One region of the Alteromonas sp. KC3 genome, then DNA from elsewhere that is predicted to be linked to it. Evidence: predicted binding sites of a transcription regulator. Region 1 holds the regulator's gene; each other region holds the start of a gene.

Region 1 (2,208 bases):
AGTTTCTCCATAGCCTTGCTTGTGAAGCTCTCCTGATAGCCATTTGGCGTGTTCGTTAGTGACCGCGTCGCGCATTGACTCTCTTTCATCAGGGCTAAGCATAGTGGTCATGTCATAAGAGAGATCGTATACCACCATCATGGCTGTTACTGAAGCGCCCAATTTTGACGCTAATTCGTAGGCCCTGCTTAAGGCAGGTTGGGTGTCTCGCTCGGCATCAACAACAGCAAGGATGCGTTTGTACTCAATCATAACTACCCCTTATAAACAAAAGCTTAGTATTTAGTTTTATAAATAAGTTGGACGCTTAAGGTAAGTGTAAACGACAATACTAAAAACGTTAGTTGTTTTAGATCAATAAATAAAAAAGGCGCTTACAAAGCGCCAATCTTAATCTTGTTATCAGTTGCTGATTAGGGTTCCTAACCGTTACACACAACGCTGGGACCGTTAAGCGCTTCTAGTTTTGTACTAAGTCGATCAAAATCTAAAATAGTAATAAGCTTGCCATCTACCTTGATAATACCGTCTTTTTGGAAGCGACTTAACAGTCGACTTATCGTTTCGATGGTCAAACCTAAATAGTTACCTATTTCATTACGTGTCATTGTTAAGTGAAACTCTCTGTGTGAAAAACCACGTTCTTCAAAACGTTGAGACAAATGCGAGATGAAATATAAGAGACGCTCTTCGGCTGTGCGTTTATTTAACAGCATAATCATATCGTGATCTTGCTTAATTTCCGCACTCATGAAGCTCATAATCTGGTGACGAAGTTTTGGAAATTGTACTGACATTTCATCTAACGTTTCGTAGGGGAGTTCGCACACCATTGCGGTTTCAAGAGCCTGCGTGTAGCTTTGATGCTGATTTTCACGTAGTGCATCAAAGCCTATGATATCGCCGGGAAAGTGAAAACCTGTAATCTGCTCTTCACCTTCTTTGTTTGTAACAAAAGATTTGAAAGAGCCTGTGCGAACAGCAAAGAGTGAACGAAAGGTATCGCCAGTTTGGATAAGCGTATCGCCCTTATGGAGTGGTTTTTTACGCTCAATGATGTCATCAAGAGACTCAATTTCTGTCTTATTCAATGCCACTGGTAGACATAAATGACTGAAACTGCAGTTTTGACAATGTATAGAGAATTGGCTTCCTTTGCTCATAAATGCTAACTCACAAATTACAGGGTTTACTTTATTATGATACCGCAAGATTTAGGCGATTGCGCGATAAATCAGATAAACAGCATATATAGCCATTATGCTCGCGATCCCTTGTCTAACCAATGTGTTTTTAAATCCTGAGATCAACCATTGGCTACCCAAACTTGTCGCAATCAGCGTGGGCAAGGTGCCTAATCCAAAGAAGAACATAATTGCGCTACCTTGCAAGGCACTGCCAGAAGCCAATGACCATGTTAAAGTTGAATAGACTAACCCGCACGGTAACCATCCCCAAATGAAGCCGTAGGGAAAGGCGCTCAGCGGCGTTCTAAATGGTAAAAAACGTTTAGAGTAAGGCTGTATTTTTTTAAATATCCCGTTGCCCAACCGTTCTAGTTTGGTTAAGCCTGTATACCACTGCCCGAGATAGCATGCCAACAGCAGCAGCATGATGCCGCTAATCAGTGAAAGTGCATAATTCGCGAGGGGAATATAATCTGCGGCAATTTTTCCAAAAAAACCAGTTATACCGCCTGCGATGGTATAACTGACAATGCGCCCAATATTATAAGTCAGGGTATAGGGGAAGGGTGAAACGCCTTTTGGGGTAACCATTCGTAGTGCGGTGACAATACCCCCACACATTCCTACACAGTGAACGCCGCCTGCGAGCCCAATGAGAAAGGCAGAGAAGTAATTAATGCCTTCCATGAGTCTCGTTTTCAGGTTGATTGACTGATGTTTTCGCTGTGTTCGTGTGTCTAGATAAGTGAGTTATTTCTTCTTTTTCTTGCAGTTTCTTACGTTGTTCTGCAAGTTGTTTTTCCTCTGGCGACAGATCATCATCAAACAAAATACTGTAGCCTTGACGGTCGAGGTCTTCAAACTGATTGGACTTTACAGCCCAAAAGAAAATAACGATAGCGACGGCCACGATAATGATGGCGATGGGTATAAGGACGTAAATAATGCTCATGCTACTTACTCAATAGTCGGGTTGAGTTTGTCACCACAATAATAGAACTTAGTGACATGCCTACCACAG
Region 2 (2,208 bases), 570 kb from region 1:
GCTGTAGTATTTGAGTTTCCATTCTATTGATGGTGGCATTATGGGTATAGGCCGTTAAAATGACCTGACCTTCAATGAGCTCATTTATGCTTTGTGCGTGAAAATGGTCTAATGCTAACGCTTTATCAACCACTTCAATGACATCGGGCGATTGCGCAAGCCCTGTTTGAAGTACATCGACTACATATTTATAACGCGGTAAGTTATCGAGGTTGTTGGCGACGTTATTAATGTACTGCTTCGCCAGTTCGAATTTCTTTAATTTAAAAGCGCTAATGCTAAGTTTGAAAAACAACAGGTTGATGTAACCTGCCTCTACAGTGGTATCTTTTAGCGCAAGTGCCTTTTGAAATTGCTGATAGGCTTGTTCGATATAACCTTGTTTTTCATAAACGTTGCCTTGGCTTATATGGCTGAAGAACAAAAAGTCTTGATTGGCATTGGCTGCGTTGGCCATAGAAAACATGTTATTCACGTGTTGTTGTGCTTCGCCGAATTTTTCAAGCTGCAGTGCAAGGTCTGTGAGTGTAAAGCGCATATTGAAAGTACTTTCTGTGCTATTGATGCTCTCCCATGCAGCCAATGCTTTACCAATGTAGTGGTACGCGTCTTGATATAGTCCGTTGAGTTTGTAGATATTGCCTGTTGCGTTATAGATAAGCGCTTCTTGTGAAGGTGGAAACTGGTAAGTATCGTGTAGTGAAATGGCTTCCTGCAAGAGTCCCATGCCTCTCGCAAAATCACGGGTGTCACTGGCGCAAAACGCCGCTGAAGTGAGAGCCTGTACTAGTTGTTCAGGGTCATTCACCACACGGGCAATCTCGAGTGCGCGGTATCTGTCAGGGCAGTACACCGCGGTATCGTTGGTAGCAACATATTGAAAATAAGACCGCTCTAATAGACTGTGAACCAAGTGTTTACTTTCAGGCAGCGACGTTAAAATGTCGATAGAAGCGGTTAGATGTACTTCCGCCTCTTCCAGCATTGCCATCTCGCCATAGGTCGTCCCTATAAATTGCTGAAAGACACCTTGATGCAGAGACGTCCACTGCTTACTTATCGTTTCATGTTGTTTTAGAAACTGTAGTTTCTGTTCATAGGGAATATCGCTTTCAAAATAGTCAGAAACATCTTCAAAAGTGGTTTCTTGAGCAAGACTGTTGGTGCTTATAGCTATGAAAAAGAAAACGATGAGGACAACTCGCATTGCTGATTTTACCTTTTTTACTCGCCATTACCTTCCTTACCATGAAAGCAACGGCGAAGTCATTATTCATAAATAAAGTCAAAGACCTTAGCAAAAACAAGTGTATGCGATAATTTTTATAGAATATTTAGCATAACGTTAACCAACGCTGCTGATTATAAATGCTACAATTTGATCTGACTCGATATCTCAACAATTTTACTTAAAAAGCCAAATGAAAAAAGAAGTTATTGTATTGAATTGCGGCAGCTCATCGGTGAAGTTTGCCATTTTAGATGCTGATACTGGCGTAGCGGGGTTATCTGGCATTGCAGAAAGTCTAGGTAACAGTGACGCGAGTTTGTCATATAAGCTTAATGGTGAAAAATCTAAACAGCGCTTAGGTGAAAATGCAGGCCACACAGAAGCACTTAATGCCATTCAAGAGGTCATTGCAAAAACCGGTGTGCAGCCTATTGCAATTGGACATCGCGTGGTTCACGGTGGTGAAAAATTCAAACAAGCCGCCTTGGTGAATGAAGACGTTCTTTCGGCCATTGAAGCCTATGCCAGCATGGCGCCACTGCACAATATGGCAAATCATAAAGGCATAGTCACAGCCCAAATGGCTTATCCAGATTTACCGCATGTTGCAGTATTTGATACTTCTTTCTTTCAAAGTATGCCGCAAAAGGCGTTTATTTATGCACTGCCCATTGAATTGTATAAAGAACATGGCATCAGACGTTATGGATTCCACGGCACCAGTCACAAATTTATTCTAGATAGCACTGCTGGTTTGCTCAATAAGCCTGTGTCACAAACCAGTATTATCAGCGCGCACTTGGGCAACGGATGCAGTGTATCTGCTATTGAGCAGGGGGAAGCGGTTGATACTAGCCTAGGGTTTACACCGCTTGAAGGGCTAGTTATGGGCACACGTTGTGGTGACCTCGACCCTTCATTACCGGGTACGTTACAGAAAAAGCTTGGCAAAACGGCTGACGAAATTAATGACCTAC
Region 3 (2,208 bases), 1.5 Mb from region 1:
GGCCATACTTCTCCTGCCAAATCGACGTTGGTTACAGTGATCGACAGAACTTGAGATTCAGGTAAGTCTGCTGCTAGCTCTACGATATGCGCTTCAAGCTCATTCAGCGTTCGCTCTCTAAAGCGCTTACGCGATTCGTTTGACGGCCTTACATCGGAATATGATTCAGGCTCTTCCCAAGTGATTTTTACTTCTGCTGCATGGGAAGGCTCAGCCGTAACACCATAGCCTAACAATGCTACGCAACTTAACCCTACTAACACACTTGTTTTATTCACGCTAATACTCCTCTTTGCAGGCACTCAACATTCGTACGCAGTGCACAACAATTTGGTTGATACTCCAAAAATTATGCGCGTGTACTAGAGCGTCTTGTTATGAACTCTAGTTGACGCGAGCGTCTTGAATGAACGGTGACTGTTTAATGATTAGGCAAAGGTGTGCGCGTTTAGTTCCCGTGAAATTTGGGTTAATGTCATCTTTCTCACAATAGGTTCGGTGGAAGCGATGCACGGTAGTGGCGTCTTGTGTTATCTCTAACACATAGCTTTGCTGGTAGGGCTTTAACGGACTTAGCTGACTATTTATTTGAATGCGCAATGTTTCCAACTTTTCTCGCTCTGGCATAGTTGCCATCTCCGCCAGCCAATTAGAAATGGAGTTTTGTATATCTTCAAATAAATACTGAGCAAACGGCGAGCGCAGCACAATAATTAAAACAATAATTTCAGCAGCGATGATAAAAAAGCGTAACATGACTTCTCAGCTAATTATGACAGACATTTAAGACTATTCAGTGCATGTTGCCCCACAGAAGCGACTATCACTGAGTATAGTCCACGAATAACTGTACAGGAAACAGGCGAGTATTTACTACTCTTTACATGCGTTATTACCTATTAATAACGCTCCTTGTCACGATAATGTCGCATATTGATAATAAAGCTGCCTCTATATAACTGTAAATACACTGAATCATACGCAAGTATATGAAATTAGGTTTATAGTCACTTAAGCTGTTCATTAATCGCACCCAAATGAATTCTGAAGTTTCAGTATTGACTGAAACTTTGAAAGTATGGATGATGCCCACCATCATTGATCTACATTAAATATCATGTAGCGCAAACTGTTATACTGCTAAGGCAGTTTGGCAATGTCAGCTAAGGTTTTATTATGAATGAACAAATACCGGTAAAAAATGTAACACCGGTAAAGGTACATAAACCCAAAGGTGCTACCGAGGGCAAGCGTTACGACTCTCGCAGCCGCATTTATGTTCGCGCAGTACAAGGTCCCCTAGAGTCTTTTAGACGCTTTTTCGGCCTTTTCTTTTTAGCACTCTTCGCCGTCATTCCATGGATTTCATACAATGGCCAGCAAGCCGTATTACTCGATATTGGCGAGCAGCGTTTTACCATATTTTCTTTGACACTGTGGCCGCAAGACCTAACCCTGCTTGCCTATATTTTTATTGTTTCGGCTTTTGCTTTGTTCTTTGTAACCACCTTTGCAGGGCGAGTATGGTGCGGTTTTATGTGCCCGCAAACCACATGGGTTTACATCTATACCTGGTTTGAAGAAAAGTGCGAAGGCCCAAGAAACAAGCGTATTGCACTAGACGCCAGACCCATGGATGCCGATAAATTTTTGCGTAAAACAGCTAAGCATACTGCGTGGGTTTTAGTTGCCTTACTTACAGCGCTAACGTTCGTAGGCTACTTCACGCCTATTGCCAGTTTGTTTGTGGACTTTTTTACTTTCGATACCAGTTTTTGGGCAGCGTTTTCAGTCATCTTTTTTGCGGTATGTACCTACGGTAACGCAGGTTATATGCGCGAGATAATGTGTACGCATATATGTCCGTACGCGCGTTTTCAGTCTGCCATGTTCGACAAAGATACGTTTACCGTATCGTATAACCCCAATCGCGGTGAACAACGCGGCCCTCGCCCTCGCAAGCTTTCTCATGAGCAAGTAAAAGAAAAAGGCCTTGGTGACTGCATTGATTGTAACCTGTGCGTGCAGGTGTGCCCCACCGGCATTGATATTCGAAATGGCCTTCAATATGAGTGCATCAACTGCGGTGCATGCGTTGATGCATGTAACGGCGTGATGGACAAAATGGGTTACCCCAAAGGCCTTATAAGTTTTACCTCAGAAGAAGAACTGTCTGGAGGCAAAACGCATATAATACGGCCTAAGCTT
Region 4 (2,208 bases), 2.0 Mb from region 1:
CCACCCAAGGTAACGGTAAGCTAAATAGTGATGCTTTTAGTAACCAACGTGGCTTGGTTATTCTGTGCTTAGTGCTGTAATAGAACGCACATAAGAATAACGCTAGCATGATGAAACCTGATGCCACCATAAGACGGAAGCTCCAAAACAGTGGCGCAACCGGCGGAATGCTGTAATCCACAGCTTGTTTAAGTGCCGCGTCAGTGGGATTTGCCACATCTGTGGTGAAAGGTTCAAGCAGCATAGCGTAGCCCAAGCTGTCTTTGTGGGCTTCAAATGTGGCTCGCTCAGCTGCAGTGGCAGTGCCGTTGCGCACATCATCAAGTACTTCGTACGCTTTAATGCCTTCAAGTATGCGCACTTTATTTTCTTCTTTGAGCGCCTTAATGCCCTTCACTTCTTCTGTTAATGAGCGGGTTGCAATGATCCCCATTGCCCATGGAATTTGAAGCGCATATTCGGTTTTTTCTTCTTCGTCATTGGGAATACCAAAAACAGTAAAAGGTGCGGGCGCTGGATGGGTATCGTATTCGGCCTCAACCGCTGCCAGTTTTACTTTTTGAACGTCACCCAATTCGTAACCGCTCTCATCACCCAACACGATAACTGATAACGTTGCCGCTAAACCGAAGCTTGCCGCAATAGCGAACGAACGCCGGGCAAAGGCGATATGTTTATGATTTAAGAGATAGTAACTTGAAATTGCCAACACAAAGATAGCGCCTGTGACATACCCTGCTGACACCGTATGTACAAATTTAACTTGAGCGACTGGGTTAAAGATGACCTCAGCGAAGCTTGTCATTTCCATACGCATGGCTTCAAAGTTGAACTCAGCGCCTACTGGATATTGCATCCATCCGTTTGCAATTAAGATCCATAACGCCGAAAAGTTAGAACCAATTGCCACTAGCCATGTGGTAGCTAAATGTTTTTCCTTCGACATTTTGTCCCAACCGAAGAAAAACAGACCAACAAACGTAGATTCTAGGAAGAACGCCATAAGGCCTTCTATGGCAAGCGGTGCACCAAAAATATCGCCAACATAATGAGAATAATATGACCAGTTCATACCAAACTGGAATTCCATGGTTAAGCCCGTAGCAACACCAATGGCAAAGTTAATACCAAACAGTTTTCCCCAAAATTGGGTCATCTGCTTGTAGACTTCCTTACCGGTCATTACATAAACCGATTCCATAATGGCCAGCAAGAAACTTAACCCCAACGTGAGGGGGACAAATATAAAGTGGAACATTGCAGTTAACGCAAATTGCCACCGCGATAGTTCTATTAACGTATCGCTCATGGGTGCTCTCCCTTGTATCTTAAAGACGGCGTAAGCGCCTGACAGTAAACAATAATATTCGAACCAACGGGAAACCTTGGCTAATACCAAACGCTTTAAGCAGGATTAATGCCAAGCGCATTGGGTGTGCAGAAAACACAAGGAATACCGGCAAACAGCAGAGATTTCTTACTGTGCGAGCAGAATTATTTCATGGCGAAAAGTTGTTCACTTTGATCCAACGCAAGAGAATGGCCCAATAGCTTTGCCATTTTTGACACCTAAAAGACAAAAATGACAAAAACAGGGAGCGTAATAGGATCACTGAGGGGAATAGGTAAGCGTAAATGCGATTTTGTGCATTCTTTTTACTTTCTAAAACATGGTGTGACACTTTCTATGCCACTGTGATAATTTAATAAAGATTTTCTTATATACAGGAAAGCAGGATGAATATTTCCATCGTGCAAGCCATGATTGACGCAATCGATAAACCCGCCATTTTTATCAATCAGAGCTATATCATTGAAGCTGTCAATAAACCCTATCGCGACACTTACCCTGTAGATATAAAGCTTGGCTATAGCACTTGCTACAGCGTTTCCCATCGCAATACAAAGCCTTGTGATCAATGCGGCGAGCAATGCCCCATAAAGGTCTGCCAAGATACTAAACGCCCCGCTAGCGTGGTGCATGTTCACGCCACAAATGAGGGGCAAAGCTATTGCGATATTTTCATGCGTCCTATCTATGACAGCACAGGTAGCTTACTGGGCTATCTTGAAATATTAGACAAGCTATCATTTGCATCAAATCGTCCCGCACCTGGGAAGATGGTCGGCGAGTCAAACGCATTTAAAATTATGCTTAACAAAATAAACCGTGCAGCCAGTGCAGATATTGCCGTGTTGCTTCACGGT

What was found. Region 1 encodes FNR, which switches genes on or off when oxygen is low (the NO sensors DNR and NnrR bind a similar motif). Its sites were predicted from a motif close to TTGATCTAGATCAA; they were not measured.
Region 2: JN178_RS07230 (acetate kinase) is a predicted target of FNR. The motif match lies at 1,379-1,392, and genes of this name have one in related genera.
Region 3: ccoG (cytochrome c oxidase accessory protein CcoG) is a predicted target of FNR. The motif match lies at 1,099-1,112, and genes of this name have one in related genera.
Region 4: JN178_RS18575 (cytochrome ubiquinol oxidase subunit I) is a predicted target of FNR. The motif match lies at 1,522-1,535, and genes of this name have one in related genera.

Annotation. Positions count from the first base shown of each region.
Region 1 covers NZ_AP024235.1:2,187,975-2,190,182, forward strand. Annotated here, with positions in the region: gene uspE (universal stress protein UspE) at 1-252, opposite strand, end outside; gene fnr (fumarate/nitrate reduction transcriptional regulator Fnr) at 423-1,163, opposite strand; gene JN178_RS09895 (sulfite exporter TauE/SafE family protein) at 1,215-1,874, opposite strand; gene ccoS (cbb3-type cytochrome oxidase assembly protein CcoS) at 1,861-2,139, opposite strand; gene JN178_RS09905 (heavy metal translocating P-type ATPase) at 2,141-2,208, opposite strand, start outside.
Region 2 covers NZ_AP024235.1:1,615,278-1,617,485, forward strand. Annotated here, with positions in the region: gene JN178_RS07225 (tetratricopeptide repeat-containing diguanylate cyclase) at 1-1,207, opposite strand, end outside; gene JN178_RS07230 (acetate kinase) at 1,422-2,208, shown strand, end outside.
Region 3 covers NZ_AP024235.1:674,950-677,157, reverse strand. Annotated here, with positions in the region: gene JN178_RS03025 (DUF3016 domain-containing protein) at 1-263, opposite strand, end outside; gene JN178_RS03020 (hypothetical protein) at 385-756, opposite strand; gene ccoG (cytochrome c oxidase accessory protein CcoG) at 1,177-2,208, shown strand, end outside.
Region 4 covers NZ_AP024235.1:4,215,677-4,217,884, forward strand. Annotated here, with positions in the region: gene JN178_RS18575 (cytochrome ubiquinol oxidase subunit I) at 1-1,309, opposite strand, end outside; gene JN178_RS18580 (sigma-54 interaction domain-containing protein) at 1,762-2,208, shown strand, end outside.